2 regions of the Planococcus sp. TJ-301 genome follow, and region 2 is predicted to be linked to the other one. Evidence: predicted binding sites of a transcription regulator. Region 2 holds the regulator's gene; the other holds the start of a gene.
What was found. The regulator NrdR, encoded in region 2, represses ribonucleotide reductase genes. The targets are predictions, from matches to a motif close to AACACNATATATNGTGTT.
Positions count from the first base shown of each region.

Region 1: the regulator NrdR is predicted to act here: its motif matches at 13,775-13,792, upstream of AC4EHJ_RS01765 (vitamin B12-dependent ribonucleotide reductase).

Region 1 is NZ_JBZDOH010000001.1:340,245-356,546, reverse strand. Features, by position in the region: gene dxs (1-deoxy-D-xylulose-5-phosphate synthase) at 1-1,714, opposite strand, end outside; gene AC4EHJ_RS01820 (polyprenyl synthetase family protein) at 1,808-2,686, opposite strand; gene xseB (exodeoxyribonuclease VII small subunit) at 2,683-2,916, opposite strand; gene xseA (exodeoxyribonuclease VII large subunit) at 2,909-4,270, opposite strand; gene folD (bifunctional methylenetetrahydrofolate dehydrogenase/methenyltetrahydrofolate cyclohydrolase FolD) at 4,349-5,215, opposite strand; gene nusB (transcription antitermination factor NusB) at 5,231-5,626, opposite strand; gene AC4EHJ_RS01795 (Asp23/Gls24 family envelope stress response protein) at 6,295-6,699, opposite strand; gene accC (acetyl-CoA carboxylase biotin carboxylase subunit) at 6,715-8,064, opposite strand; gene accB (acetyl-CoA carboxylase biotin carboxyl carrier protein) at 8,078-8,581, opposite strand; gene efp (elongation factor P) at 8,710-9,270, opposite strand; gene AC4EHJ_RS01775 (M24 family metallopeptidase) at 9,267-10,355, opposite strand; gene aroQ (type II 3-dehydroquinate dehydratase) at 10,352-10,792, opposite strand; gene AC4EHJ_RS01765 (vitamin B12-dependent ribonucleotide reductase) at 11,184-13,742, opposite strand; gene AC4EHJ_RS01760 (lipoate--protein ligase family protein) at 13,932-14,711, opposite strand; gene AC4EHJ_RS01755 (rhodanese-like domain-containing protein) at 14,868-15,251, shown strand; gene AC4EHJ_RS01750 (AAA family ATPase) at 15,324-16,302, shown strand, end outside.
Region 2 is NZ_JBZDOH010000001.1:116,815-133,116, reverse strand. Features, by position in the region: gene dnaI (primosomal protein DnaI) at 416-1,351, opposite strand; gene AC4EHJ_RS00695 (replication initiation and membrane attachment family protein) at 1,352-2,722, opposite strand; gene nrdR (transcriptional regulator NrdR) at 2,734-3,210, opposite strand; gene speD (adenosylmethionine decarboxylase) at 3,669-4,052, opposite strand; gene AC4EHJ_RS00680 (glyceraldehyde-3-phosphate dehydrogenase) at 4,364-5,380, opposite strand; gene coaE (dephospho-CoA kinase) at 5,481-6,086, opposite strand; gene mutM (bifunctional DNA-formamidopyrimidine glycosylase/DNA-(apurinic or apyrimidinic site) lyase) at 6,096-6,965, opposite strand; gene polA (DNA polymerase I) at 6,981-9,602, opposite strand; gene hflC (protease modulator HflC) at 9,683-10,663, opposite strand; gene hflK (FtsH protease activity modulator HflK) at 10,663-11,622, opposite strand; gene AC4EHJ_RS00650 (carboxylate--amine ligase) at 11,794-13,008, opposite strand; gene pnpS (two-component system histidine kinase PnpS) at 13,023-14,420, opposite strand; gene AC4EHJ_RS00640 (response regulator transcription factor) at 14,417-15,124, opposite strand; gene AC4EHJ_RS00635 (MaoC/PaaZ C-terminal domain-containing protein) at 15,169-15,645, opposite strand; gene mdh (malate dehydrogenase) at 16,209-16,302, opposite strand, start outside.

The DNA of each region.
Region 1 (16,302 bases), 220 kb from region 2:
CCCCACTACCGAAGCCGCCTTGCAGCACTGCTTCTTCCAACGTGATGATTGGAATTTTGCGCCCGAATATTGAATGCAGCATTGCTTCGTCCATCGGTTTGATGAATCGCGCATTAACGACTTCCAGCTGGATTCCTTGCTCGCGCAGCTGTTCAGCCGCGTGAAGCGCCATTGGAATCGTTGTGCCGAACGTCAAGATGACCGCATCGGCGCCTTTTTCAAGAACTTCCCACGAGCCGATCGGCAAGCTTTTCAGTTCACTGTCCATCGGTACACCAAGGCCGTTGCCGCGCGGATAGCGCAAAGCGATCGGTCCGCCATTATAATCGATTGCCGTCTGCACCATGTGTTGGCCTTCGTTCTCGTCTTTTGGCATCATGATGACCATGTTCGGCAAGTTGCGCAGGAACGCCACATCGAATACGCCTTGATGCGTTTCGCCGTCCGCTCCGACAAGGCCCGCCCGGTCGATGCCGATAAAGACATTCAGGTTCTGGCGGCAAACATCGTGCACCACTTGGTCATACGCGCGCTGCAAGAATGTCGAATAAATCGCTAAGAACGGTTTCATGTCTTGCGTTGCTAAACCCGCAGCCATTGTCATGGCATGTTGTTCAGCGATGCCGACGTCATAAAAGCGGTCAGGGAATTCTGTAGCGAAACCAACAAGTTTCGAGCCCACAGGCATTGCCGGCGTGATGGCAACGATACGCTCGTCTTCACGCGCCAGTTTGCGGACGGTTTCAGCGATTAACCCGCTCCACGAAGGTGCTTTCGATGAAGATGCAACCAAGTCGCCTGTTTCCATTTTATAAGGGCCGGTTCCGTGCCACGTACCGACGATATCGTTTTCCGCGGGCAGGAAGCCTTTGCCTTTTTTCGTGATGACATGCAGCAATACCGGGCCTTTGGTTTTCTTGGCATATTTCAGGTTTTCTTCAAGCTCTTCAAGGTCATGACCGTCGATTGGACCTAGGTACGTAAATCCGAGCTCTTCAAAGAACATGCCGGAAACGACCAGATATTTTAAGCTGTCTTTAACGCGCTCCGCAGTAGAAGCGAGTTTTCCGCCAACCGCAGGAATTTTTTTCATCAAATATTCCAAATCGTCTTTAACTTTATTGTATTTGCCGGCTGTCCGCATTCTGCCAAGCACACTGTGCATAGCGCCGACATTCGGTGCTATCGACATTTCGTTATCGTTGAGGATGACGATCATATCGGTTTTTTCATGTCCGATATGGTTAAGCGCTTCAAACGCCATTCCGCCGGTCAACGCGCCGTCGCCGATAATCGGAATTACGTGATTTTTGGTTTTCTGAATGTCGCGTGCCGCAGCCATGCCCATCGCCGCTGACAAAGAAGTCGAGCTATGGCCAGTTTCCCAGACATCATGCTCGCTTTCAATGCGTTTCGGAAATCCACATAAGCCTTTAAACTGGCGCAGCGTATCAAATTGGCTAGCGCGCCCCGTCAGGATTTTGTGGACGTATGACTGATGCCCAACGTCCCAAATCAATTTATCGGACGGGCTGTCAAACACTTTATGCAAGGCGAGCGTCAGTTCGACGACACCTAAATTGGGGCCAATATGGCCTCCGGTTCTTGATAAGTTTTCAATTAGGAATTTCCGGATATCTTCACTTAATTCGACGAGCTGATCATTGTTCAGCCCTTTTAAGAAAGATGGACTGGTAATCGTATGCAGATCCATTGCCATCACACACCTTCTATATAATTTTACCGTAGAGTAATCTGTCTTTATTATAACAATCTGAAGCCATAGTACAAATCAGAGTGTATGTGTTCAGCTTTTTCTTTTTACGATTAATGCTGCGAGTTCTTCGAGCAGCGACGTTCTTCCGCGCAAAACCGAGACTGCTTGCAGGGCTTCGTGGGCATGGAAATCCAGTTTTTCTTTCGCTTTTGGCAGCGTTAACAAGCCTGGATAAGTGCTTTTCGCACTCGATTCGTCCTTGCCTGCGGTCTTGCCAAGCTCTTGTGACGTTCCTGTGACATCCAGAATATCATCTTGGATTTGGAACGCCAAACCGATGTGTTCGCCGAATTTGCCGAGCGCCACCATTTCTTCCGGCTGTGCGTTGCCGAGTATCGCGCCGGCAAGAATGCTGTATGTCAGCAATGCGCCCGTTTTCAAGCGGTGCACTTGTTCGAGTTCTTCAAGCGACAGTTGTTTCTCTTCGCCTTCGATGTCGAGTACTTGGCCGCCAACCATGCCTTCTGCACCAGCAGCGACACTCAGCAAATCGATGAGTCGCACTTTGTCATCGCTTGATACGTGGTTCAAACGAGCCAACACGCCGAAACTATACGTGAGTAACGCGTCGCCGGCAAGAATCGCCACAGCTTCTCCAAACACCTTATGGTTCGTCGGCATGCCTCTGCGCAAATCATCATTGTCCATGCTCGGCAGATCATCGTGGATCAACGAATAGGTATGGATCATTTCAATCGACGCCGCAACTTTCAACGCGTCCGGATGGTCTTCACCAAGTTCGTGCAATACTGCTAAAAGCAGGATTGGCCGGATGCGCTTGCCTCCTGCCTGCAGCGAATAATGCATCGATTCCTTCAAGGACGCCGGAATGGACAGCATTTGGATTTGGTCCGCAAGTTCCTGTTGGATCAACGGTTCGTAATGGGCTCTAAATTCGCTTAAGTTCATTTGGCAGAACCGTCCTCAAGATTTACTGGCACTTCTTTGCCTTCTTGCATCATTGTCACTAATTGCTTTTCGGCATTCTGCAATTTGTCGTGGCAGACTTTCGATAATTCCATGCCTTTTTGGTATAAAGTGAGCGCTTCCTCGAGCGGCACATCACCTTGCTCTAATTGACGAACAATTTCTTCCAATTGTTCCATTGCCTGATTGAACATGATTTCTTTTTCAGCCATCTTGTCGCTCTCCTTCACTTTTTAAGATTCGTTCGCTTACGCTCGTTTTCAAAACGCCGTCTCTCATGGAAATGCTTAATCTATCGCCGGCTTCTACTTGCTCGACGCTTTTAATGACTTTGTCGTCTTTATAGATGATGGAATAGCCGCGGTCCATGATTTTCAAGGGACTTAAGGCATCCAACGTTCTCATCGCTGATGTTAATTGCTGGGTATTGTCCCGCACCGCAAGCGCTGCCAGCTGGTCGATCCTCTTTTTCAGCGCATCAATTTCCAGCGAAGATTGGCGGATTCGGCTTTCCGGGGTGCGCGTTGCCAGCTGTTTGTCCAAATTCTTGTACCGTTCGCGGGCATAATTAAATTGCTGGAACGTTTCCCGCCGCAATGACTCGGTCGCCCGTTCTACCCGTTCAATGAAGGGGCGGTACAAGCGGTCCGGATAAGCGAGCGGAAACGATGTCGTGAGCCGCTCCAAAGAAGCCTTTTCACGCGAAATTGTGTTTGCAGTCGTCCGGTACATGCCGCTGCGGTATTGGAGCAGCCGGTCCAGAAGCTCCGCCTTGCTCGGCACTGCGAGCTCCGCTGCGGCTGTCGGTGTCGCGGCACGCAAATCCGATACAAAATCGGCAATTGTCGTATCCGTTTCATGGCCGATGGCGCTGATGATTGGTATGCGCGATTGGTAAATGGCACGCGCGACGGCTTCTTCATTGAAGGACCATAAGTCTTCAATTGACCCGCCTCCGCGTCCGACGATTAGTATGTCGTAGTCTTTTTGATTCGCCGCTTGGATGGATTGCACAATCGATTGGGTCGCCTGTGCGCCTTGTACCAATGTGGGATAAATGACAACGTGTGCGAGGGGGTAGCGCCGGTTCAGCGTGATGCAAATATCGCGGACAGCTGCCCCGGTCGGCGCGGTGACCACTGCGATACGCTTTGGAAAGCGTGGAAATGCCTTTTTATGTGCGGCATTGAACAGCCCTTCTTTGGCGAGTTTTTCTTTCAGCTGTTCAAATGCCAGGTAGTAATCGCCAATGCCGTCTGCCTGCATGGATTGGGCATATAGCTGGTACTGGCCGGATGCCTCGTAAACGTTGACGTCTCCGCGGATCAGCACGGTCATGCCGCTTTCCGGTTTGAACTTCACCGCTTTGGCGTTTGCTGAGAACATGACTGCCGGCAGTCGCGACGCATCATCTTTTAACGTGAAGTAGATGTGGCCGCTGGTATGGCTTTTAACGTTGGATAATTCCCCTTTTACATAGACATCACGCAGATGGGGATCCACATCAAATTTCTTTTTTATGTATTTGGTTAATGCTTTTACGGATAAATACGGGTCGGCCGCCAAAATTTCAACCCCAATCTTAGAAATTAAAAAGCTGTCTTTCTTTCGAAAAACAGCTCATTTTTATTCATTTTACATGGTTTAGGCGTTTTTGTCTTTCTGCAGCCCATTCTCAGCAGAGTGGAGCGTATTTTCCATCAGCATCGCGATGGTCATTGGCCCAACACCGCCTGGCACTGGTGTAAGATAGCCCGCTATTTGTTGCACTGCAGCAAAATCGACATCGCCGCAAAGTTTGCCATTTTCATCGCGGTTCATGCCGACGTCAATTACGGTAGCACCCGGTTTTATGTGTCCGGCGCCGATGAATTTGGTTCTGCCGATAGCAGCGATCACAATGTCCGCTTGTCTGGTATATAACGCTAAATCTTGGGTTTTTGAGTGGCAAAACGTAACAGTCGCGTCCTTTTGCAGCAGCAGCTGGCCCACCGGTTTCCCGACTATATTGCTGCGGCCGATGACTACGGCGTGTTTGCCGGCAGGATCGATGCCGTAATGTTCAAGCAGTTTCATGATGCCATGCGGCGTGCACGGCAAGAACGCTTCTTTGCCGATCACCATATTGCCGACAGAAATCGGATGAAAACCATCGACATCTTTGGACGGGTCGATTGCCAATATCACTTTGAATTCATCGATATGTTCTGGCAGCGGCAATTGCACAAGGATGCCATGGATTTCGGGATCGTTATTCAATTCCGCTATTTTCGCCAACAAGTCCTCTTCGCTCAAATGATCCGGGTATTGATGGAGATCCGAACGCATACCGAGCGATTCACACGTTTTTTTCTTGTTTTTGACATATGTAAGCGAAGCGGAATCTTCCCCTACCAGCACAACGGCCAGTCCAGGCGAAACCCCTTGTTCCTTCAATGATTTTACGCGCACTTCCACTTGCTCTTTAATCTTCTGGCTTACTGCTTTCCCGTCGATAAGAATCGCCGTCACAAAAACCCCTCCAATTTAGTTTGCTAGTTCATCAGTAAATTTCGACAGCACGCCATTAACAAAGCGGCTGGATTTATCATCTCCGAAAGTTTTGCTCAGCTCGATCGCTTCGTTCATCACGACGCTTGCCGGAGCATCTTCCATGAAAGCAAGCTCGAACACTGCCATGCGAAGAATCGTCCGCTCCACTTTTGGAAGGCGTTCAAGTGACCAGTTTTCAAGATGGCCTTTCAGCTTTTCATCAATCGCCGCCATATTCGCATGCGTACCTTCGACCAATAGCTCGTAAAAATTATCTTTCTCCACGCCTTCACCCATCACATGCTCACTAGCTTCGCCGATTGTCAGCTCCGTGCCATCGATTTGGAATAAAGTCTGGAGCGCCTTTTCTCGTGCCTCATGTCGTTTCATATAATTTCCGGTCCCCTTTTCACACTAATTACCCCTCATTATACAGCTAATCCAATAGAAGTTCCAAGTTTGAAATGTTCAGACAAAACCATGCTCCGCCCGGCGGCGGGGCATGGTTTTTGCTTCGAAGCTAGCGAAGCGGAGCGCAACGATGCAGAAGCAATAGTTATCCCCTTCGCGAAGTTAAAGAAATAAAAGCCTATTATCAGCATAGTCTGTAAACATATGAACTCCGCCCGGCGGCGGAGCATGATTTTTGCTTCGAAGCTAGCTAAGCGATGCAATTTCTTCTATGTCCCGAAGCTAGCGCAGCGATTCAGGGACAGAAGCAATAGTTATCCCCTTCGCGGAGTTAAAGAAATTAATGCCTATTACCAGCACAGTCTGTAAACATATGAGTTCCGCCCGGCGGCGGGGCATGGTTTTTGCTTCGAAGCTAGCGAAGCGATCCAGAAGCAATAGTTATACTCGTAGCTTCATTAAAGAAATAAAATCCTAATACCGTCACTTGAACTAAACAAATGAGCTCCGCCTTGCGGCGGCTACTGGTTTTTGCTTCGAAGCTAGTGAAACAGATTTGCGGAGTATCATCAACTAAATTGCCACCCCAAAAATTAAAAACAAAAGCCGCCCAATAAGCCCGGGTTCCGGACTTATCAGGCAGCTCTTTAATGCTGTTCGTCTGTATGGGACGTTTCAAATTGCACCCCGGTGATATGGACGTTGACTTCCTGTGTCTGAAGACTTGTCATATTCTCAAGCGTTTGGCGCACATGTTCCTGGACTTTCTGCGCTGTTTTCGGAATAGACACGCCATAATTCACGACGCAATACACATCAATCATCAATCCGGCTTCTGACAACTCGGATTTGACACCTTTTCCATGGACTTTTTTGCCCAAGCGCTCAACGACGCCTGATGCAAAATTGCCGCGCATGCTGGCGATCCCTTCGATATCGGACACCGCAATGCTTGCGATGATCTCCAATACTTCAGGTGCCACTTCGATGCTGCCTAAATCCTGTGCGCCATGTGATTTCATGCGCAAATACGGTGCTGTTTTTTCAGACATATGGCAACTCTCCTTTTAGGACTCTAAAACATCATATTTTTCAAGGAATTTCGTGTTGAAATCCCCGGATTTGAATACTTCGTGATCCATTAATTTCAAATGGAACGGGATAGTTGTGTGAACGCCTTCTATTGCAAACTCGCTCAATGCGCGTTTCATTTTGGCAATCGCTTCTTCGCGCGTATCGGCGAATGTAATCAGCTTCGCAACCATCGAATCGTAATACGGCGGAATTGTATAGCCTGGGTACATTGCTGAATCGACGCGTACGCCGAGGCCGCCTGGAGCTAAGTACATCGACACTTTTCCTGCAGACGGCATAAAGTTCTTCGCCGGATTTTCTGCATTGATGCGGCATTCGATCGCCCATCCTTTAAACGTTACATCTTCTTGCGTGTATGCCAAGGTTTCCCCAGAAGCGACTTTCAGCTGCTGCTGGATCAAGTCGATGCCGGTAATCATTTCTGTGACCGGATGCTCTACCTGGATGCGCGTATTCATTTCCATGAAATAGAATTTCTGGTTGACGGCGTCGAAGATGAATTCAACCGTACCGGCTCCCCGGTAATTGACGGCAAGAGCCGCTTTCACTGCGGCATCGCCCATCTCAGCACGCAATTCCGGGCTGAGTGCAGGAGACGGCGCCTCCTCGACCAATTTCTGCATGCGGCGTTGAATCGAACAATCGCGTTCGCCCAAATGAATTGCGTTGCCGTGCGAATCCGCCATCACTTGGATTTCCACGTGGCGGAAATCTTCGATGAATTTCTCGATGTAAACACCGGGATTGCCGAACGCTGCAGCTGCTTCTTTTTGGGTCATGCGCAGGCCAGTGATAAAATCTTCACGGCTGCGGGCGACGCGGATCCCTTTGCCCCCGCCTCCTGCTGTCGCTTTAATGATGACCGGAAATCCGAGTTCTTCCGCGATTTCCAAGCCTTCTTTTTCACTGCCGACAATGCCGGTGGAGCCTGGGACTACAGGGACGCCTGCCAATCTCATTGTTTCACGCGCGACATCTTTAGTGCCCATTTTTGAAATGGCTTCTGAAGTCGGTCCGATGAACATGATATCGCATGCTTCACAAAGCTCTGCGAAACTAGCATTTTCTGCCAGGAAGCCATATCCTGGGTGGATGCCGTCGCAATTCGTCAATTTCGCTACGGAAATGATATTAGAGAAGTTCAAGTAACTGTCTTTAGACGCTTTCGGTCCGATGCAATACGCTTCATCAGCAAGCTCTACGTGAAGCGCTTCCTTATCGGCTTCCGAATAAACTGCAACTGTAGCAATATCCATTTCTTTGCAGGCTCGGATAATGCGGACAGCAATTTCACCGCGGTTGGCAATTAATACTTTTTTCATAGGGTTCCCCTCCTCAGTTCGCTTTAACGAGGAATAGAGGTTGGCCGTATTCAACCAACTGGCCGTCTTGAACCAGGATTTCCGTGATTTCCCCATCCACTTCCGCTTCGATTTCATTGAACAGCTTCATCGCTTCTACGATGCAGACCACTTGGTCGGCGGATACTTTCGATCCAACTTTTACATACGCTTCGTCTTCCGGTGATGGTGACATATAGAATGTCCCAACCATCGGCGACAAAATTTTATGCAGGTCGTCGTTATTGTCGACTGCCAATTCCGGTGTTTCTTCTGAAATCAATTCTTCGGCTTTCGCTGCAGGAGCCGGGTTTGCGGCCGGTGCGGGTGCACTCGTCTCAGCTTTAGGTAATGCCGGTGGAGCTTGTGTTGCCGGGGCTTGGACAGCTCCGCCATTTTTCTTCAATTTCACTTTGACGCCTTCAGACTCATAAGTGAATTCGTCGATAGACGATCCATCCACCAATTTGATGATTTCGCGTATTTCTTGGATTTTCAAATGATCCTACTCCCCTTTTATGTATATTTGTTGCCACTATCCCATTTTAGACTTTTTCAATCTATTTTGAAATAGCCAACGGAATATTTAAAAAAAGGCCTCTAGATTATAGAGGCCGATTGCATGGATTATTGTGCGCGTGAGACGTAAGAAGAATCCGTTGTGTTGATGATCAGCCTATCGCCTTCGTTGATGAAGAATGGCACTTGAATAATAAGGCCAGTCGTCAATTTAGCAGGCTTTGTTCCGCCGCTCGCTGTATCGCCTTTGATGCCTGGGTCAGTTTCGGCTACTTCAAGCACGACTGAATTCGGCAATTCCACTCCTAGCACTTCGCCTTGGAATTGGATGACTTGAACTTCCATGTTTTCTTGCAGGAATTTCAATTCGTATTCAATGCTTTTTTCCGGCAATTCAATTTGGTCGTATGTTTCTGTATCCATGAACGCATGGACGTCGCCGCTTGCGTAAAGGTACTGCATTTTGCGGTTGTCGATCTGCGCTTTAGCGACTTTCTCGCCAGCACGGAACGTTTTCTCTGTGACGCTTCCTGTACGCAGGTTGCGGAGCTTTGTGCGCACGAATGCCGCACCTTTGCCCGGTTTGACGTGCTGGAATTCCATAACGCGCCAAATGCCGTTATCCACTTCTATTGTGACGCCTGTTTTAAAATCGTTTACTGAGATCATTTAATTTCCTCCGTTACTTGTAAAATACGCAGTTCTTTTGTGGAGTGGGTCAATCGTTCATTGCCGGACTCGGTTATTAGTATATCATCTTCTATGCGGACTCCGCCAATACCCGGCAGATAAATTCCAGGCTCCACTGTCACTGCCATTCCTGGCTCGAGTATGGTCTGCGATTTGAATGAAAGACCGGGAGCTTCATGGACTTCAAGGCCGATGCCGTGGCCAGTCGAATGGCCGAATGCTTCCCCGTATCCTTTCGACTTGATGTGGTCGCGCGCGATCGCGTCCGCTTCAATTCCTGTCATCCCGGGTTTGATGTTTTGGAGCGCTAGCACCTGGGAGTCTAAAACGATCTGGTAAACTTCCTTCATCTTTTCAGACGGCTCTCCGACAGCAACCGTCCGTGTGATGTCTGAGATATAGCCATTGTACAAAGCGCCGAAGTCCAAGGTGACCATATCGCCTTCTTCGATCTTTTTATCCGTTGCGACGCCGTGCGGCAAAGCAGAACGGCCGCCTGAAGCGACAATGATATCGAAAGACGATGAAGTCGCCCCTTGTTTGCGCATGAAGAATTCCAGCTCGTTGGATACTTCCACTTCAGCCATTCCCGGCTTGATGAACGTGCAAATATGCTCGAATGCGTCATCGGCGATTTTCGCAGCCGCTTTCAAAATTTCTACTTCTTCAGGCGTTTTGATCATGCGGATCTTCTCGATCAAGCCGCTTGCCGGCTTCAACTCGGCTTCCAGCTTTTCAACGTATTGCGTGTAAAGAGCAAACGTTACATAATCCTGTTCGAATGATACCGATCCAAGGCCAAGCGATTTCGATATCTCGGCTACCTCTTCTAGCAGGTTGGTCTTCGCCTGTACGACTTCAAATTCTTTAACTTGGGCTGACGCCTGTTCCGTGTAGCGGAAATCCGTGACGAAAAAAGCTTTTTCCTGCGATACAAGCGCAAGGCCAGCGGACCCCGTAAATTCCGTTATGTACCGTAAATTATTTTGGCTGGTGATCAATAAAGCCTCGATATTCTGCTGTTCCATTTCGTTTCGCAATTTTTGAAGTTTCACTGGATTCATCCTCTCGATTGGGTTAAAAGCAGCGCATGCAGCGCAAGTTTGTAGACATCTTTGCCGAATCCCGTAATTTGTCCGGCGGCAACCGGCGCGATATGGGAATGGCGGCGGAATTCCTCCCGCTTGTAAACGTTTGAGATATGTACTTCAATAACAGGAATCTGGATGGACGCAATTGCGTCGCGTATCGCTACACTTGTATGGGTATATGCCCCCGCATTCAGCACAATGGCATCCGTGCCATCGTCCGCTGCCTTGTGGATCCAGTCGATCAGTTCGCCTTCATGGTTTGACTGCAAGCAAGAAAGTTCAATCCCATTGACCGCTGAAAAATCCATCAGCTCTGTTTCCAACTCCTCCAGCGTAAACGTGCCGTAGGCTTCCTTTTCGCGCTTGCCGAGGCGGTTCAGGTTCGGTCCATTCAAACACAACACTTTCATTGACCCCACTCCTATCCTGTCACATTCTTCATTATTTTATCACAGCAGCCTAAGAGAGCAAATCTTTCATCTATTTGGTCTTTCGCTTCACTGGAAGGCAGAACTCTTCTTTTGCTAGTACCGGTTGAATTCAAAATAGTTCATGTCAACCGCTCTTTAGTTCATGTAGACTGTCCGCTTCGTCATGTTAATTCTAAATTAATGCCGATTTAGGGCTTCAGCTTTTAAAAGAAGTCCGTTTTGCGAAGCTCTTGTTACGTTCTTGATTTTTTATCAAAAAAACCTTATGTAATAATATACATTTATTTTTTTCTAAAGGCGTATGCATCAATTTTCGGACGCAAAAAAACGCGGCGGCTGGAGCCGTCGCGCTTTTGGAATAGATATTCGATTAAAGTCCGCATTTCAATTGGGCATTGCAATTGGTGCAGGTATTGCAGCCGCCCATTTCTTCAACAGTCCCTTGGCGGCAGACTGGGCAAGTATCGCCCACTTCAGAGCCGATCGAGACGTTCGTTGAACGCAGATCTTGGATGGTATCAATAAGAACGATTGGACGCTTGCCTTTCACTTCTTCTTGATGCGGTTCTTCGAATGTGTTGTCCTCCGCTTTCAGAGTCAATACTTGCGAGTCACGGCTGCCATCGACATAGACGGTCCCGCCTTTCGCGCCGCCTTTGTAAAGACGCTCGTAGACGCCTTCAACTTGCTCCACTGTGTAGCCGCGCGGTGCATTGACCGTTTTGGAGATGGACGAATCAATCCAGCGCTGGATGATGCATTGCACATCCGCATGCGCTTCCGGAGCCAAGTCCATGGAGGTGACAAACGCTTTCGGAAGATTTTCTTCGTCCGCTTCCGGATTGTTTTTCAAGTATTCACGTACGATATCAGCTTTTACCTCGATAAATTTACCAAGGCGGCCGCTGCGGTAATATGTGAATGAATAATATGGCTCCAGGCCGGTCGATACGCCGACCATCGTGCCCGTTGAACCCGTAGGTGCCACTGTCAGCAAATGCGAGTTGCGGATGCCATTTTCAAGGATGCCTGCACGGATTTCTTCCGGCATGTCTTGCATAAAGCCTGTTTCTGTAAACGCTTTGCGCAGCGCTGCTGTTTCTTCATCGGTTTTGCCGATCAAGAATGGGAAGCTTCCGCGTTCTGACGCCAATTCAACCGATTCTTCGTATGCCGCTGCTGCAATGGTCTTGAAGATTTCATCGACCAACTCGTTGCCTTCAGGCGAGCCGTATTCTTTGTCGCAATAAATCAACAGATCCGCAAGCCCCATAACTCCAAGGCCGACACGCCGTTCGCCAAGCGCCTGCACCCGGTTTTCTTCAAGGAAGTAAGGTGTAGCGTCAATAACGTTGTCCTGCATGCGGACACCGACTTTGACCGTTTCTTTCAACGCTTTAAAATCGACTCTTTTCGTTTTCGCATCTGCGAATTGCGCCAAGTTGACAGCTGCCAAGTTGCACACTGAATATGGTGCTAACGGCTGTTCGCCGCACGGATTTGTTGCTACGACTTTTTGGCCGTAAGCTGTTGCGTTCGTTTTCGCATTGGCGTTGTCGATGAAGAAAATGCCTGGCTCTGCGGAATACGTCGCACAAACGTTGATGAGGTTCCATAGCTCGCGCGCTTTCATTGTGCGGTAGACACGCACTTTATGGCCCAAACGCTCCCATTCGCGTACGTCTCCGACTTCTTGCCATTTTTCGTTATAGACGGCCATTTCTTCTTTCGAGTACGATTCAACTGCCGGGAATCGCAAATCGAAATCTGCGTCCCTTTCGACCGCTTTCATGAAATCGTCCGTCAAGGTTACTGAAATATTCGCACCTGTCAGGAATTCTTCGTTATGGACCGTATAAGTACCGCCATCGCGCAGCTTTGTTTCAGCATCGCGCATGATTTTTTCATTGAAGCCGCCCATTCCAGGAATCGCGCGGTAATTCAGGATTCCTTGATACATCGCGTCTTCTTGTTCTGTCAGCGCTTTAAACTTCAATTTTTCATGGGCAAGTTTTTTAATCGTTTCGTCTTCTGTGTTTTCGATCAAGTAGCGGAGAATCCGCGGGTTCTGCATTTTTGAAATGATGAACTCCGCAATATCCGGATGCCAGTCGGCAAGCATGATCATCTGCGCACCGCGGCGCGATCCGCCTTGCTCGACAAGATGAGTCAATTTCGCGATATCGTCCAGCCATGAAACAGAGCCGGAAGATTTGCCGTTGACGCCTCTCGCCAATGTATTGCGCGGACGAAGCGTCGAGCCGTTCGTGCCGACGCCTCCTCCGCGGCTCATGATTTCCATCACTTGCTTGCGGTGGTCGGAAATTCCTTCGCGCGAATCAGCGACGAAAGGCATCACGTAGCAATTGAAATACGTAACATCTGTTCCGGCACCAGCTCCGTATAGAACGCGCCCTGCAGGAATGAATTTCAGCCCGACAAGCTGCTCGTAGAATTTATTGAACCAATGCTCACGCTTTTCGGGAGTCGTTTCAACAGACGCCAGGCCCGTTGCGTTGCGTTTCGCGATTTGTTCGTAATACACTTCCAGAGGTTTTTCGATGACATCAAGGCTGCGGTTGACGATGCCGGCTTCCATTTCTTCCGGTTTGTCGATTGCGCTGCGGTAATCTTCCTCGATCCAAATTTGCGCCGTGTTAGCCGCTTTGTCGACGGAAACGATGAACCCGAGTCCGCGGGCTGGGAATTTCGGATCTTGCTTGACGGTCAATACGACAAAGTCGCCTGCTTTGAGCGTCTTTTTCTCCGTATCCTTAAAAGAATAGCGGTCGATCATCACGAGGCGAGATACCCCTTTATGTGTCGTTTTCATGTCCGGAGTGATTGCATGGACCTGAGGGAACGACTGGATATCGCTATTCAACGACACCGGATTTAATGAATATTTTTTTTGAGTGGCAGAAACCATTTGACATTTCCTCCTTCATATTATATGGAGTAAACACTATATATAGTATTATTACATTTCCCATCCTACTATATATTGAAACGTCACTGCAATAACAAAATTTTGCTGGTTTTTCCATGAGACGTCTCAAAGCTGAATGTGCAACGGTTTCTGCCAAAACCGACGCTCCAAAATGAGTCTTTAGTCTCCTTAGGTGCGAAAATTCCAATCGTCATTTGCGTAGCGTTTTTCTTCGATTTTTTTCACTTCGGCGAGCTGGCTTTCCGACAAATGGTAAGGCGCCAATCGGATCGCTAAAGCCTTCTCGAATCCGGCTTTGAACACCGGAACACATTGCTCCGCGGTGACGCCGTCCTCAAGCAGCGAATTGATCGATACTGCTTTTTCCGGAATTTTTTTGCGCATCCGCTCTTTTGAAGCTTCATCTTTGAACTTGAACACCGATAATAATTTTTCCGCATCCAAATCGATCAAGATCGCACCATGCTGCAGGATTACGCCTTTTTGGCGCGTCTGTGCACTGCCCGCCACCTTTTTGCCGGCAACGACCATTTCATACCAGCTTGGTGCGTCAAAACATACCGCACTTTTCGGTTTTTTCAAATCCGCTATTTCATTTTCGCTTTCGGGAATCGAAAAATAGGCGTCGAGCCCCAAATTTCTGAAGCCTTCCAATAATCCCTCGCTGAGCACCCTATAGGCCGCTGTCACCGTCTCCGGCATATCCGGATAGGCTTCGCTCACAATGATGCTGTACGTCAACTCATGCTCGTGCAGCACGCCTCTGCCGCCGGTCGGACGGCGCACAAAGCCAAGGCCGAGTCTTTTCACGGCCTCCATGTCGATTTCCTGCTCGACTTTCTGAAAATAGCCGATTGACAGCGCAGCCGGCTCCCAACCGTAAAATCGGATAACCGGTGGAATCAGTCCTTCACTATGCCAATTCAGCAGCGCTTCATCGAGCGCCATATTAAAAGAAGCCGGCGCTTTGCCGGTATCGATGAATAACCATTCTTGAAAATTCACAAGATCGCCCCCTAAATTCTTTAATTAGTGTAACATTGCCATTGAATAAGAGTCACTTCATCTTTTATAATAAAGAGAGAATAGAAAGGGGCAAGAACATTGGATTTTCTTTACATCACTTTAGGCGTCGTAGTTGCAGTGCTCATCTTTGCTGCAATTTCATATTTCCGCATCAAGAAAGCCGTAACCACATTGACACAAGAACAATTTATCGAAGGCTACCGCAAAGCGCAGCTGATCGATGTGCGTGAAGCGAAAGATTTTGCAAACGGCCATATCCTTGGTGCGCGCAATATCCCGCAAACACAATTGAACCAGCGCTACAAAGAAATCCGCGCTGACAAACCCGTTTACATTTATGACCAGAACGGTGTACGCAGCGGCCGCGTCGGTTTGTTCCTGAAGAAAAAAGGCTACGACCAATTATACCAACTACAAGGCGGCTTCAAGCAATGGAGCGGCAAGGTCAAAATCAAACAATAGTTTAGAGCCTTTCCCGCGTGTGGAAAGGCTTTTTTCAATCGCTGGGCCCATTATATGAATTGGAGGAAAAACATGTTACCTAAAATTTTATTTCCCCACGGGGAAAGCCTGCGTGAAACTTTGCCGCATTATGCAGAAATTGCGGCGATTTCCGAAAAAGCATTGGCAGCGCTCGATGGACGTTCTGAAGGGCCTTGGTTCCACATCGACATCGAGGATACAATTACACAGCTCCATACTCACCTGATTGATCTTATGGAAAAAGGCAGCTTGCAATTCGAGACGCTGGGTTTCTTGTATCAAGCCCGTCCGCTCGGCAAAATTGCCAGCACTGAAGAAGATGATCAAAGCGGCAGCCTAAGAGTCCGGCTGAGTTTCGAAAACCGTCTGATCTATTTTCCCGAATTTGATGTAGCGCTATCGCAATACCCCATTTTCACTGCTGCTGAAAATGCCTGGCCAGAATTCCAGTGTTTCGCAAAATCAGAACAAGCTACACTCGCTTTCCTAGAAGCCATGAATGATTTGCTGCGGCTCGAATTGATGAACAGCATCACTTTTCTTGTTGATACCGATGATGGTGTCAAACGCCGAAATTATGGAGAGATGGCCATTGTCAACCGTGATGACGTCATACTCGAAGCTGGGGTCAAGAAGGACATTTTCCGCTCGATCGATGAATTCTTCCGGGAAGACGGCGTATTCTTCAAAGAATACGGAGTTCCTTACAAACGGGGCATTTTGCTTTATGGCGCGCCCGGCAACGGCAAAACGACACTGGTGAAGTCAATCACCGGTTCTACTGAAGCGCCTGTCGTTTACTGGCAGATCACCGAGTTTACTTCCAGCTATACCGTTCAGGAAGTTTTCAGTACAGTGTCGCGTCTCGCTCCCGCCATTCTGGTCATTGAGGATATCGACTCGATGCCCGAGTTTACACGATCCGTGTTTCTCAATACACTCGACGGCACACAATCACGCGAGGGACTCTTTATCATCGGGACGACAAATTACCCGGAACGAATCGATCCAGCTCTTATAAACCGTGCTG
Region 2 (16,302 bases):
CTTTTCTTGTCTAGCTGCAGTGCCCAACCCCTCGAGTCGCTTCAGCCTGTCCAGCGTTTGTCGGGACTAACCGGGCACTATCGCTTTTCTACTTTTCAACACAAAAAAGCCTCATCCCAAAGGGACGAAGCTCTGTTCGTGGTTCCACCCTTCTTCTATTCCGGCCAGAAAAAATTCTGTGCGGAACGAAGCTCTGCATCGGCTAACGGGCCGGTACCGTCAGCTGCTACTAAAAAAGTTCACAGCTGCTGCTCTAAGGGGGTAAGCGTCTTGCCGGTACTTAAGAAGCTTGCAGCCAGGGCTTCTCTCTCTGAAAGTCGTACAGTCCGCTATTGTCCTTGTCAACGCATGTTAATTCATATTTCGATTGTTTTTACTATACTGTGTAAATTATGAAAATGCAATAGCCGAACTGTCAATTTCTACGGTTTTTGCCGTCCAGCTTCACTGGGGTCGTCAAGGCACGGATTCGTTCCATGACGCGCGCAGCTTTCAAATCTTCTTTTTCGCCGCGCTGGGAATAAGTGAGATGGTGCTGCAATTCAGAATAGCTGAAGTTCGATGTCATGAACGTCGGCAGTTTCTCTGCCATGCGGTAATGCAGGATGGTGCCGAGGACTTCGTCGCGCGTCCAGCTCGACATCGCTTCTGCTCCAATATCATCAAGCATGAGAACATCGGCTTTTTTGACGTAATCGACTTTCTCTTGCAGCGTCTGGTCCCCGATTGCCTGTTTCATTTCGCGCATGAATTCTGGCACGAAAACCAAGACCGAGCGGATGTCCATATCCGCAAGTTCATTGGCGACAGCACTCAGCAAATAGGATTTGCCGACGCCGAACTTGCCATAGAGGTACAAGCCTTTTTCCGGCATGTGGCCCGGTCCAGTCGTTTCATCCAGGAACTTGCCGACCGCGCGGAATGATTCCATCCGGCTGTCGTCCGGCTCGAATTCGTCGAGCGTCGCTTGCATGACCTCTTTCGGCATGTACATGCTGTGGATCATCGAAGAAGCCTTGCGTTTATTGTCATGGGCATTTTTCAATCGGCAGGCCGTATAGGAAATGCCAATTGTGCCGCGTTCAAGCACGAGATTCGGTTCGAACCCTTTCAAGTGGTTGACGCAGCCTTCAAAGCTCGGGCATTTATGGCAGTCATGGGATTGGTCAATATACTCGTATAATTTGTGAAGCCCGCGATCAACCGTGCTTTTGTCGATTTCCGAGGAATGCTGTTCCAGGAATTTTTGGACGCCGGGATGCTCCAGCACTTCCTTGCGCATGTCGTTATAGCGCTCTGAAAAAGCGGGTGCGTTCACAACGCGTTTTAATGTTTCGCGAATTGGCTCCATTTAATCACCTTTCCCTTTCTTCATCGCCAATTTAGCGAGAAGCTTTTGTTTCTCGATTTCCAGACTTTCGTTTTTCGGGCCGGAAGCCGCAGGCGTTTCTTCTTTCGTGTAAAACCATTCAGGCAGTTTCTCTTCGCGCAGCGGCTTGCCTCTGTTCTGGCGCGCAGGTGCTTTCGATGATGCTGACGGAGATCCTTCTGCTTTCCATTTTACATATTGCTCATGTTCAATGCGCGCAAGCTCCATCGCTTCTTTTGCAGTCGTGACATTTTTGCGCAGCCAATGCGACGCTATTTTCTCGACGTACGCTTTCGTCAACTTCATATCGGTGCGCAGCAAGACGTATTGCAGCAGCACATTGACAACTGCTGGCTCCATGCCATGCTGCATAACCAGCTGATTCGCTAACTGGACATCTGCAGGCAGTGGTTCATTGCCGTTAGCGATGTCCCGCAAAACTTCTACAGGCGCAGCCGATTCCAAATAAAGAATCAGCTCATCTTGCCGGGTTCTCGGCTCGTTTTGCTGTTCCGGAAGCTTTTCTTCCTTCTGCACATGGACAAGCTGCGGCGCGGTCGTTGCAACCGTCAATTTATAATATTCCGAAGCCGCTTTTTTCAAGCTTTCGGCCGTAATTTTATAATCTTCGTCAATCGCCAGCAAAACCACTTTTTGCATTTCCAGCGGCCCCCAGCTGTATAAATACGCTAACTTCCCGATGGTATCCCTAATAGAAGCAGTTAGGACGCGTTTCGGCACCAGCTGTTCGGACAAACCTTGCTGCAATAAGCTGAAATCGAAATCGGACTCGGTCTGGTACTCCCCTTTTTTGCGTTCATGCAAATCTTTTGTTTCCGCCGGATAGCCGGCTTTCGCATGAACAGGACGAAAAATGTCCGTGAATGTGCGGGACACTTCTTCAAATCCTTCACCGATATCGGTCGGATTCAAGAACCGCTCCCGCACTTTGCGGTAAGCCGATTCCCCAATCTTGCTGAACAAGAACATCGACAGCAAAGGATCCTGAAAAAAATTTTTCGGGTCAAGCGGCGGACATAGTTCATAGATGAACGACCGGTGACCGTTGTCTTTCTTGAAGGTTTTCATCAACCCAATCGCTTCAAGCTGGATGCGGGATTCAAAAAGCTTGGCGATTGAAATGCCCAATGTGTTCATTAATGCGTAATGGGTCGTTTCTTCGCTCGGAGCTTCCCCTTCTGCCCACAGCGTCAAATAGAAAGCGGTTGCTTCCGCCCCGATCATCGGCTGATACAAAAGCGTCAAAAGCTGGCGGTCGTAATTTGAAAACGGGTACGGCAGCCGGATCTTAAACGAATCCGGAGGCTGCAGTTCTTTATAAAGTGCAGACATATTACACCACCTTATTCGGGTTTCTTGCCATTCGGGCTTTTATCCAATAAATCCTTCAATTCATCGATAAAGACCGTAATGTCTTTAAACTGACGATAAACCGAAGCGAAGCGGACATACGCCACTTCGTCAATTGCCGCAAGGCGGTTCATGACAAGTTCTCCGACTTCTTCGGATTTCACCTCGGCATTGCCTGTGCGGCGAAGTTCCTTCTCAATATCAAAAACAAGATTCTCCAGTGTCTCCAAAGGAACTGGACGTTTTTCGCAAGCACGAATCAAGCCGCGCAAAACTTTCTCGCGGCTGAACTCTTCACGTGAGCCATCTTTCTTCACGACAATCAGCGGCATTTCTTCCACTTTTTCAAAAGTCGTATAACGGTAGCCGCACGCTTCACATTCTCTGCGCCTCCGAATGGATTTATTATCATCTACTGGCCGCGAATCCACTACGCGTGTACCATTATGCTGGCAAGCCGGACATCTCATATTGGACCTCTCCCTAAACATTGTTTCTCGTAACTCCAGTATAACAAATTTAAGGCTCCATTAGTTGCGATATAGATAGAACGAAAGATTTCGAGTAGTGGATACTGCGCAAAACTGCCTCGCTTGCCGCGGGCGAGCACTGAGCCGCTTCGTCGCTAGCGCTTCTGCAGGGTCTCAGCTATCTCGCTTTCCCGCAGGCGTCTCGGCAGTTTGCTCCGTATCCACAAGTATCTCCAAAATAGCAGAGCCACGTAAACCTTTCTATTTTCATAAAAATTTCCCAGTGAAGGCGCGAACAAGGGCTAGGCGGAGCAGAAAGACAAGCGTTCTTTGCTTGGTTTTCTGTGTAAGCCATGCCCTGAGCGACCGAAGCGACATACAACAATTTTCATCTATCCCAAGAAAACAGAAAAAGCAGGGGATCAGATCCCCTGCTTCGTATCGTTCATGTTAATGGATTATGCATTTACTGAAACTTTGGACTTTTCAACACTGACCGGGCCCATACCGCGCGGAATTTCTACAAATTCGCGAGCACCAGAATTCAGCGCTTCTGCAATGTAATTAGCTGCAATAGTTGGATCAAGATCGCCGCAAGTATATACATCGATACTAGCATAGCCATGTTCCGGGAAGCTGTGGATCGTTAAATGCGATTCAGAAATGATGACTACCCCGCTTACGCCTTGAGGTGCAAATTTGTGAAAAGCTACTTCTCTGACTTCAGCTCCGGCTTTTAGTGCTGCATCAACAAAAGTTTGTTCGATAAAATCCATATCGTTTAATTTGTCAAAATCACACTGCCAAAGTTCTGCAATTACGTGACGTCCCATTGTTTCCATGGTTCGTTTCCCCCTTTGATATCATTTTGTTTTAGTGCGCAAAATATTCAAAGTTGACTACCACGGGGGAAAGTTAGTCCAAAGAGGTCCTAACCCTTTAAGCAGTCATGTGAATAAATATTGCTCCGTCCGCTCCCTTATCAAGCACTCAGAAACGAAGAAGTACGTAGCCGTTTTTTGACTACGAGTGTTAGTATATGATGTATTGATATGAAATGCAATCATAATAACTTAAAATACCTTATTTTTTTATGGGATTTTTTTCATGAAAAAGCCGCATGCCATTTTACAATGGCTGCGGCTTGTATTAATTATCGGGCATAAACCAATGATTTTGCCACTTTTTTGGTTAAATCCACCACTCGCGCAGAGTAGCCCCATTCGTTATCATACCAAGCTAGAACTTTCACTTTGCGGCCGCCGATCACCATCGTCGACAATCCATCTACGATCGCCGATTGTTCGGTCGTGTTGAAGTCGATTGACACCAAAGGCTCCATTGTTAAGCTCAAGATGCCTTCAAGGCCATTCAAGGAAGCAGCTAGGAAAGCAGCATTCACTTCTTCTATTGTCACGTCCTGCTTCAAGTCCACGACAAGATCCACTAAGGATACGTTTGGAGTCGGTACGCGAAGCGACATGCCATGAAGTTTGCCTTCAAGTTCAGGAAGTACCAATGATAGCGCTTTCGCGGCGCCCGTAGAAGTAGGGATGATCGACTGGCCACATGCACGCGCACGGCGGAGATCTTTATGCGGGTTATCCAAGTTCTTCTGGTCATTCGTGTAAGAATGGACGGTGGTCATCAAGCCGTTTTCAATCCCGAACGCATCGTTCAAGACTTTCGCTACCGGTGCAAGGCAGTTAGTCGTGCAGCTGGCATTTGAAATAACGTCGTGCTTATCGATTTCAAGTGCGCCGTCGTTGACGCCCATCACAATTGTGATGTCGGCATTTTTGCCAGGAGCTGATAAAATGACTTTCTTGGCTCCAGCATCCAAATGCAATGCCGCTTTTTCGCGTGCATTGAACTTGCCTGTCGCTTCAATGACGATGTCGATGCCCATTTCACTCCAAGGAAGCAGTAAAGGATCACGTTCATTGACGAGCTGAACCCGTTTTCCATTGACAATTAATGCATCTTCTTCATGAGAGACTTCGCCCTGGAAGGTGCCGTGATTTGTGTCATACTTAATCAGATGCGCTAGTGTTGCAGCAGGATAGCCGGCATTAACAGCTACAATATTGATGTCATCCATTAAAATAGCTTGTCTGAAAACCATACGGCCGATGCGGCCAAACCCGTTAATCGCAATAGAAACTGTCATTTATGAGTCCCCCATTAAATAAGTTATACTTTTATTTTTAATTCGTTATATAGTATAACACATTTTACGAATACTGGAACCTTAAACTTCACTTCAGCTATTATTGTTCCGATATGCCCGCATCCCACTTTTCAAGGATGCGGTTGAGCTGCCATTTCGTTTCTTCTATTGTGCCATTATTATAAATTACGGCATCTGCACCTTCTTCTTTCACTGACATCGGCAATTGCGAGGAAATCCGCGCAAGTGACTCCTCTTCGGACAACTCGTTGCGTTCCATGAGGCGCTTCAGCTGATTTTCCTCGGTGACACTGACGACCAGGATCTTGTCCACGAAATGCTGGAGCTTGCTTTCAAACAGCAGCGGGATATCCATGATGACCACTTTTTGGCCTTCTGCCACATACGCCGCCCGCTGGCGCAGCATTTCTTGGCGGATTGCCGGATGGATGATATCATTCAAGCGTTTACGGCTGGCCGGATCGCTGAATATGATGTCCCCCACTTTTTTGCGGTCAAGCGAACCGTCCGGCAAAATGACATCTTCACCGAACGCCCCCTTAATTTTTTCCAGCGTTTCACTGCCGGGTTCTACTACTTGGCGAGCCACTAAATCAGCGTCGACAATCGGATAGCCCAACTCCTTCAACATCTGCGAGACGGTGCTTTTTCCGCTCGCTATGCTTCCTGTTAACCCAATGATCATTCTAATCCCTCATTTTTGGCAAGTCGGACAGTAGACTGAAGTGCGCCCCGCAATTTGAAGGGACTTCGTCGCTGTGCCGCATTCCATGCATTGTTTTTTGCCGTACATGCCGAAGCGGTCTTGCATCCGTCCTGATTCGCCGTTAATGTTGCGGTAATCAGAAATGGTGCTGCCACCAGCCTCGATGCTTTCAAGCAGAATCGCCGCAACCGCTTTGAACAGCTGGATTTTCCTGGCGCGGCTGATGCGCCCCGCTGCTCGGTTCGGATGGATTTTCATCCGGAACAGTGCTTCGGTTGCATAGATATTACCGCAACCTGAAATCACTTGCCCGTCCATAATGACTTCCTTGATCGGCTTTGCGCTGTATTTTGGGCGTTCCGCCATATGGAGAAAATGGTCGAGCGCTTCTTCAGCGAACGGTTCAGGCGCCATTAAGAGCAGCGGCGGAAAATCCGCTTCGCCGTTCAGCAAGCGCATCTCGCCGAAACGCCGGATATCCGAGTAGGCCAATAGATTGCCGTCGTCGAGCGTCAGCACGACGTGGACATGGCGCCGGAACTTTTCTTCCGTAATGGACAACAAGCTGTCGACGTAAAACCACGCTCCCGACATGCCCAAATGGTTGACCAATAAAAATTCCCGGTCTTTTTGCATTGTGAAATAAATATATTTGCTGCGCCGTTCCACACTGGAAATTTCCGCTCCGACCAATCGGCTGATAAATGCATCTGCATCCATCTTTTTGATGATTGCTTCCTTGCCATTTGCCTTTGACAGGCGGATGGTATCGGAAACGAAAACATCACGGATTGTTTTCCCGGCTGCGGCCGGGCGGATTTGGCGAACGACGCCTTCCACTTCAGGAAGTTCCGGCATCTGTCAGCCCTCCCGTCATTTTGTATCGTACCAAGTATCGCCGTATGCGAAGTCGACTTTCAGCGGCACATTCAAGGTGACGGCCGATTCCATCGCCTGTGGCACTAAAGTCTTCAATTTTTCAAGTTCATTTGGCGGCGCTTCAAAAATCAATTCATCGTGTACTTGAAGCAACATGCGTGTCTGCATGTTTTCACGCTTCAAAGCATCTGCCATATCGATCATCGCTTTTTTAATGATGTCCGCGGCGCTTCCTTGAATTGGTGTATTCATTGCTGTGCGCTCCGCAAAACTGCGCAAGTTGAAATTCGAGCTATTGATGTCAGGCAAATAGCGGCGGCGGTTCATGATTGTTGTTACAAAGCCATTTTTCTTCGCCATCTGTATGCTCTCGTCCATGTATTGCTTAACTCCAGGAAAGCTCTTCAAATACGTGTCGATGAATTCTGCCGCTTCTTTGCGGGTAATGTTCAAATTCTGAGAAAGTCCGTAATCGCTGATGCCGTAGACAATGCCGAAGTTGACGGCTTTTGCGGCGCGGCGCATATTCGGCGTCACTTCTTCCGCTCCGACGCCATAGACGTCCATCGCCGTTTTCGTATGGATGTCCATGTCGTTCTTAAAGGCTTCAATCAGGCTTTCATCTTTCGACATATCTGCCAGCACGCGCAATTCAATCTGCGAGTAATCGGCAGCGACCATGACCCAGCCTGGCTGAGACGGCACGAATGCTTTACGAATTTTCCGCCCTTCTTCCAAGCGCACCGGGATGTTCTGCAAGTTCGGGTTGATCGAACTCAAGCGTCCCGTCGTCGTCAGCGCCTGCTGGAACCGCGTATGGACTTTGCCGTCTTCATGGATTTCTTTCAATAAACCTTCTATATAAGTGGAACGGATTTTGCCCAATTGGCGGTACATCAGAATATAGGAAATGACTTCATGCTTGCCTTCGAGTTTCTCCAATACATCCGCAGCCGTAGAATAGCCCGTTTTCGTCTTTTTCTGCACCGGCAATCCAAGCTTCTCAAAAAGAAGCGTGCCCAGTTGCTTTGGCGAGTTGATGTTGAAACGTTCTCCAGCAAGACCATAAATATCGAACTCGATCTTCTCAAGTTTATGGGACAAGTCTTTGCCCATTTCCTCCAATTGCTCTTTGTCCACTTTAACGCCGAAAGACTCCATTTCACCTAAAATGGTGGCAAGCGGCAGCTCAAGCTTGTTGTACAAATCGAATTGCTCGTTTTCTTGGAGCTTCTTCAAGACCATCGGGCGGACTTCCCAAATTGTCCGTGCTTTTCTGGCCATATGCTCGTTGAGGATATCCGCTTCAGGCACCGCTTTTTTCGCACCTTTGCCGTAAATCTGCTCGTTTTGGGCAACATCCGTATAACCGTATTCCTGGACGATATTTGCCAAGTCCGTATACGTCAACGACGGGTTGACAATATAAGCGCCGAGCATCAAATCGAAATCGACACCTTCCACGCCTAGGCCATAACGGTAAAAGGCGGCCGTTGCGGCTTTCGAGTCCGACATGTATTTCTTCTTCGAATCGTCTGCGAACCACTCTTTGAACGCTTGGGATTGCTTGATCGTTTCCATCGGCACGACGTAGGTCTTGTCAGCAGTCGCCAATGAAACCCCGAGCAAGTCGCACGTGTGGTATTGTTCGTCGTACATTTCCAGGTGGATTGCCATTTCGTCTTCCAGAACCGATGCATCAAGTTCCGTCAGCACTTCGAATTCCAATTCTTTTTTGGTTGTTTCTTCTGCCGTGTAATCGAGTTTTTCCAAGAGCGACTTGAACGCTAGCTCATTCCATACTTTGATCAATTCATCATGGTCCGGACCTGGATACGACAATTCCTCGATGGAAACTTCCACAGGCGCACCGCGTTCGATCGTCGCCAATTTCTTGCTGATATATGCGAGATCTTCATTGGCAACCAATTTTTCTTTCATCTTGCCTTTTTGTTCGTCGATCGCTTCGTAGACCCCTTCAACGCTGCCATGTGCTGCCAGCAGCTTTAACGCGGTTTTTTCGCCGATTCCCGGAACGCCCGGAATGTTATCCGATGCATCGCCCATAAGGCCTTTCATATCAATGATCTGCAAAGGCGTCAGGTTGTATTTTTCACGGATGTGATCGACCGTGTATTTCTCGATGTCCGTTATCCCTTTGCGGGTGATGTATACCGTAGTCGAAGGCGACGCCAATTGCGTCAAATCCTTATCACCAGAAATGACGATGACTTCGTCGCCTTCTTTTTCCGCTTCCAAGCTCAAAGTTCCGATAATGTCATCCGCTTCGTAATTCGGTAATTCATACGTTTTGATGCGGTAAGCATCAATCAGTTTCCGCAAATATGGAAATTGTTCAGACAGTTCCGGCGGCGTTTTTTGGCGCCCGCCTTTGTACTCCCCGAACATCTCATTGCGGAACGTCGTTTTCCCAGCATCGAAGGCAACAATCATATGCGTAGGCTGTTCTTCTTCCAGTATTTTTTGGAGCATCATCGTAAAGCCGTATACAGCATTCGTATGGATCCCTTGCTCATTCGTCAAAAGCGGCAACGCGAAAAACGCGCGGTACGCCAAACTATTTCCGTCTAATAATAAAATCTTCTTTGCCACAATATTACCCCTCTCATAAACAAAAGCCGTCATTCCTATCATTTTACCACGCGGGCAAAAAGAAGAGAAATAACGGCTTGCGGCTATTCCAAATTCCCGGAAAGAATTTGGGCGTATGGTGAATCGGACGGCAGGATGATCACCGTGTCCTCGCCGATTGTTTTGGTGTAGGACTGAAGTGAACGATACAGCTCATAGAATTCCGGATCTTTTGAAAAAGACTTATTGTAGATTTTAGCAGCTTCGGATTCACCTTCCGACTGGATCAACGCCGCTTCTTTTTTGGCGGAAGCAATCACTTCCTGCGCTTCGCGGTCAGCTTGCGCCTCGATTTCACGTTTTTTCGCATCGCCTTGGGACAAATAATCCTGCGCGGTCGAATCACGTTCTGAAATCATTCGGGTATACACGGACTGTTCGTTTTCTTCCGGCAAGTCCGTGCGTTTCATGCGAACATCCACAACGCGGATACCGTATTGGTCTTTCTCCAGCAATTCATTGACGCGGGCTGTGACATTGTCATTCAAGCTGCCGCGCGAAGAATTTTCATCGTTGATGATTTCATCGTAATTCAATTGGCCAAGTTCGGTCCGCACAACAGAGTAGATAAATTCCTCCATGCGCGATTCTGCGTTGACGATCGTTACAGCGTTGGTGATCAGCTCACGCGGGTTGACGACATGCCACACCGCGTAATTATCGATAATGATGCGCTTTTTGTCTTTCGTGTTGATTTCCGCTTCGGAAACATCATAGGTCATTTGATATTTCGGCAGCGTGCTGACACTCTGCACAAAAGGGATTTTCATGCGGATGCCCGGCTCTTCATAGATGCCGACAACTTCACCGAATTGGCGCACCACCCGGTATTCGTTTTCTTTCACGACATAGACATTGGTCAACAGGATGATCAAAGCGAAAAGCGCCAGCGACAAGACCGTAATCAATTTCCAATATTTCTTGAAATTAATCGGTTCTCTCGGCGTTTTTGGTTTTTTCGGTTTTAGTGGCTTTTCCCACGGGTTCGGTTTTACTGGATTGTTCTGCGGCTTAATCGGCTCCATCAGTCTCCTCCCCCTTCTTCTGCTGCCGGCGGCACGATTGTCTGTGCCTCATTTAATGGCAAGTACGTCATTGTTCCGCCTTCGTCGTTCATGATGTAAAGTTTGGCATTAGGCAACACAGTCTCGAGTGTTTCCATAACAATACGCTGCCGCGTCACTTCTGGATTAGTTTCATATTCCGCATATAATTTATCAAACAATGCAACGTCTCCAAGGGCTTGCTCGACACGGGCAACTTTCTGCCCTTCGGCACGTGAATTGATGGCTGCTTTTTCACCCAATGCTTCATTGCGCTTCTGGTTTTCATATTTTCGTGCTTCGTTTATTTTCGTATTCATCGTCTCGCGTGCATCCGTCACGTTGGTGAATGCCGCGCGGACTTCTTCATTCGGCAGCTCGACGTCCTGCAGCTTAACGGCTAGAACGGTGATGCCGAAATCGTATTTATCCATCAATGAAGCGAGCAAGTCTCTTGTCTCCGCTTCAATTTCCGCTTTCCCGGAAGTCAGCGCGTCATCGATGAGCGAACTGCCGATGATTGAGCGGATGGAAGCCGAAGTGGCATCGTGCAGCACATCTTGCGGGTTTTCGGCATTGAACAGGTATTTTTTCGGATCGGTGATTTTCCACTGTACGACCAAATCGGTCAATACGATATTTTCATCCCCTGTGATCATTTTCGTTTCTTTGTCAAAAGCGACGATTTCTCCATCTTCGTTTTGGTTATAGCCGAATTGGAGACTGTACGTTTCTTTCGATAGGATTTCTGCTTTTTGTATCGGCCAAGGTATCTTGAAATGCAGACCCGGTTCGACAATCGTCTCATTGGCGACACCGAATGTGACGATTACCGCCTGCTCGGATTCATCTACTGTATACCATGATGTGAACACTGCAATCAGCAACAGGATTCCGAAAATGGACAATCCAATGATGGCTAAGATTTTTTTAACGGACATTTTTATTCCCCCTTTTTCTCTTCTATTTCATATACGGCAAAATCTTGAAATAGTTTCAGAAAATAGAAAAAGAGCCCCGGGGAAGGGCTCTTTTTCCCTTCATGCGGTTGAAGGGGGTTCTATTAAACAATAACATCCGTTTGTGAAGCCAGTGTTAATCTAATGTTAAACTTACCACTGATTATTCTTATATTTCTTATAATAATTGACTTGACGCGCGAATAAGTATAACTTGCGCTTTAAATGCGTGTCTTTCTTATAAAATAACGGATTGCCGTATTTCCCTTTTTTCAGCAGTTCATTAATGTCCCGTTGAACCGCTTTGTTATTGACGAATTTGCGGAGTACGATTTTCGGCACTACCGTGAAGAGGAAGTCTTCGTTCAAGTACGTCACCGGCTTTTCAACGTGGTAAATCAAGTCATCAACCAGGTACGACGCCATGTTATGCCCAAGTGCCGTCACGTAATAGCTCGAACGCCCTTGGCGGATGTTCACTTCAAAAACTTTGAACTTGCCGTCGCGTTCATCGAATTTCAAATCGAAATTCGCGAAGCCGTTATAGCCGACCGCTTCAAGGAAGTTCTGCAGCTTGACCATCATTTCCTTGTTGTAACGGGTGATCAAGGCTGTGTAATTGCCGATTGCGGTCACCGTATGTTCTTGCAGCACTACTTGCGCAAACGTCACTAGCTGAGTCTTGCCTTTTGAACTTGCGTAAATGACGGAATCCCACATGTACGTGTCGTCGCCCGGGATGAAATCCTGGATAATCAGCTCATCATCATAGCCGCTGCTGACGATTTTATTGATGACGTTCTGCAGTTCACGCGGGTTTTCCACTTTATAGACTTTTTGCTGGCCTTCGAATTTGTTTAAGTTATACGCGATGCCGTTGCTCGGCTTAACGATAACAGGATACATCATCTGTTCTTCGAAAGGCGTGTTTGAACGGCAATCGTAGAAATAAGTCGTGGGCGTATCGATGCCGTGCTCCGCACATAATTTATAAAAATTCGATTTGACCTGCAACTGGTTCATCAAGTCTTCGGAGATATAATTAAAGACAAAAAATTCTTTTAGCATTGCTGCGTTCTCAATGATCAAGCGCACGTACAAATCATTGGTGCCGACAAGCAGCAAGGTCTTGCCAGGCGTTCTGTATTTTTGAGCGATATCGGTCATGATTCCGGCAAATTGTGCGGAATCCGATAAGCCCGACCGTAATTCGATCGTTTCAGTAATTGTGCTCATTGCAGTGAACGACAACGGTTCTTTGCCGACCAATATTGGTTTAATGCCATAAGCTTCGTGAAAAGAGATGGCCATGTTGTAAGCGTTCATGTCTGTGCCAATAATAATAGGCAAAAATGGGTTTGTTTCCATATGTTCCTCCTAGATTAACTTGCTAAAGGCAAGTGGATGATAAACGTTGAGCCTTTGCCGACTTCACTATTGACTTCCACTTTGCCATGATGTGCTTCAATCAAATGTTTGACAATGGATAATCCCAGTCCGGTTCCGCCAGAATTTCGGCTTCGCGCCCGGTCAACCCGGTAAAAACGTTCAAATAAACGGCTGAATTCAGCTTTTGCGATGCCGATTCCTTGGTCTTCTACTTCAATAATTGCTTCTTTGCCGCGTGAAAATAACCGTATGGTAATCACCGTTTGCTCCGGCGAATAAGTCATGGCATTGACCAATAAATTCATCATGACCTGGACAAGCCGATTCGGGTCTCCTTGTACAATAACGGGTTCGAGCTGGAGATTCAACTCGATCCTTTTGTCTTCCAGTTTTTTCTGCACCATTTCCCTCACTTGGTAAATGATCGCTTCCATATCTGTTGGAAGGGCGTCCACTTTAAAGCCGGACTGTTCTACCCGGGAAAGTTCCAACAGGTCTTCAATCAGCATTTCCAACCGATTGCTTTCTTTATGAATGATTTCCAAAAACGATTCACACGTGGCGGGATCTTTATAGGCCCCGTCCAAAAGCGTCTCAGAAAACCCTTTTATCGAAGTGACTGGCGTCCGCAATTCATGCGATACATTCGCCACGAAATCTTTCCGGATCTGCTCTAAACGCTTTAATTCTGTGATATCGTGCAACACAATGACAATGCCATGCCATTGCTCCTGTTCCCCGATCACCGGTGCACCATAGACGTCAATATGGCGGCTGCTCAGCCCTTGGGTGAAAGCAAGCTGCTCTCGTGCAGGTTTTTCCATCATAAAGACCCGCTCGATAAAATCCTGCAAACCTTGTGGAATTTGAACTTCTTTGTAGAATTTTTTGTCGACATCCATTTCCGTTAATTCGAATTCATACATGAACGATTTATTGACAAGCGACACTGCTCCTTGGCGGTCGATCATGATCAATGCACTGCCCATGTTTTCAATCAGCGTTTTCAGCCGTTCTTGTTCCATTTCCCGGACTGCAGTAATTTCCTGCAAGTTTCTTGCCAGTACATTGATGGTGGAGCTGAGTTCGACTGTACCGATGTTGCTGTATTCGTATGCACGCGCCTGATAATTTCCTTTGGCCAGCTCCAACGCGGTTTCTGTCACGTTTTCAATCGGCATAGCCTGGACCTTGATGATCTGGTAGCCGATAATAGCCGAAAAAATCATGGCCAGCGCAAAAATGAGCGCAAGCCAGATCCATAATTGCATTTGATTTCCGGATTCTGCGTAAATGGGAAAAAGCTGGCCAATGATGATCAACAGGCCAGCCAGCAATATACCGAGCCACAAAAGGATAGTCCTCAACAAGCGATGCTGAAATGACCTCATCCCGCTTTCGGCTCCTCAAATTTATAGCCCAGCCCCCGAATAGTCTTAATGAAGACCGGTTTGCGGCTGTTTTCCTCGATTTTTTCACGCAGGTGGCTGATGTGCACATCTACAATCCGTGTATCACCTGCAAAATCATATTTCCAGACAGCACTCAATAACTGGTCGCGTGTCAACACTCGGTTTTTGTTTTCCATCAAGTAGACAAGAAGTTCGAACTCTTTCGGAGTGAACTCAAGCTGTTTTTCATCTAGAAAAACCTCGAACCGATCTGGAAACACTTTTAAGCTGCCAAGCACCAAAGGCGCGGAAGTTTCCCCTTTTGGAGTCGGAGTAGTGACCGAACGCCGCAGCACCGCTTTGATGCGAGCCACAACTTCCCTTGGGCTGAATGGTTTTGTCATATAATCATCGGCTCCAAGTTCTAGCCCGAGCACTTTATCGAATTCATCATCTTTTGCGGTCAGCATAATGATGGGAATATTCACTTTCTCTTGGCGAAGAGCTTTGCACACTTCCACACCGTCCATTGATGGCAACATTAAATCAAGGACGATGAGCGATGGTTTTTCGCTTAACGCTAAATCGTAGCCTTGCTTCCCATCGTTCGCAACAATCGTTTCAAACCCGGCTTGCACCAGATTATAAGATAGGAGCGTAGCAATTGAATGTTCATCTTCGATAATCAGTATTTTATTCAGCATTTGACATCCTCCACATTCAGTTTGAAACCCCCATCTCAAACCGTTTAGAAATTATCCATTGCATGTGTGGCCAGCTGATTCAGCAACTGCGGCGGATTAACTTGCACCGTTCCTTCAACAACGGTGTTGCCGTTTTCATCAGTTGCTTCTACCCGTACGCTTACCAGGTTATTTTTTTCGTCAATCTCAACGATTTCCAGCAAAAAGTCGATCGTTGAATAATGGTATACCGGTTTGACAAATTTTAAACGCTGTTCAGTGATATACGAGCCTGGGCCCGGCAAGTATTTGGAGATTGCTGAAATGATAATGCCCGTCAGCATGATGTTCGGCACAACCGGTTTTTCAAATGCGGTCTGCGAAGCAAAATCGTGCTGGATATACAGCGGATTCCCGTCATTCGTCAACCCCAGATAAAGAAGGAGATCTTTGTCTTCAATCTTCTCTGTGAGTTTCAACTTTTCCCCGACATTCATATCCTCGATTTTTCGGCCTAATTTACGTTTCTTACCAAGCAACAATAAATTCCCCTCCTAAATCTTGCTACCCTTATAGTATCAAGTAATGGCTTGATAGCGCAAGCAGGTATAATAGCCCTGGCGGAGTACTATAAAAGTACAAATAATGATTGTTATCCTTAGATGACTCGAGTTTCAAGTGAAAATATTGATTTAATCTTTTCATTTAGCTTCAGGCGGACGCGTTCCGCGGACCTGGCTTCAGTCTCCTCGTCGCTAGCGCTACTGCGGGGCCTTCAGCTCAGGCTTTGCCCACAGGAGTCGCCGCCTTCCGCTTCATTCAAAGGTATTTCTTAATAGAGCGTTATTTCTTTTACTCAAGAACACGAAAGATACACTCTCTGTAGTTTCTTCCATGTTCTCCAGATATGAAGCAAAATAGCGGAGACGCCTGCGGGAAAGCGAGGCAGCCGAGACCCCGCAAGGAGCGAAGCGACTGAGGAGGCTTGGCGCTCGCCCGCGGCAAGCGCAGCTGTTTTGCGGAATATCGAATTATAAGTTGAATATTTTTTTACATTTTTAAAAATAAAAACCGGACAGAAAAATTCCTGCCCGGTTCATAGCATTTACGCCAAGAGATCCATTACTACTTTCACAGACTCGGCTGATTTGTTCAGCAAAGCCCGCTCTTCCTCGTTCAAATCGATTTCGATGATTTTT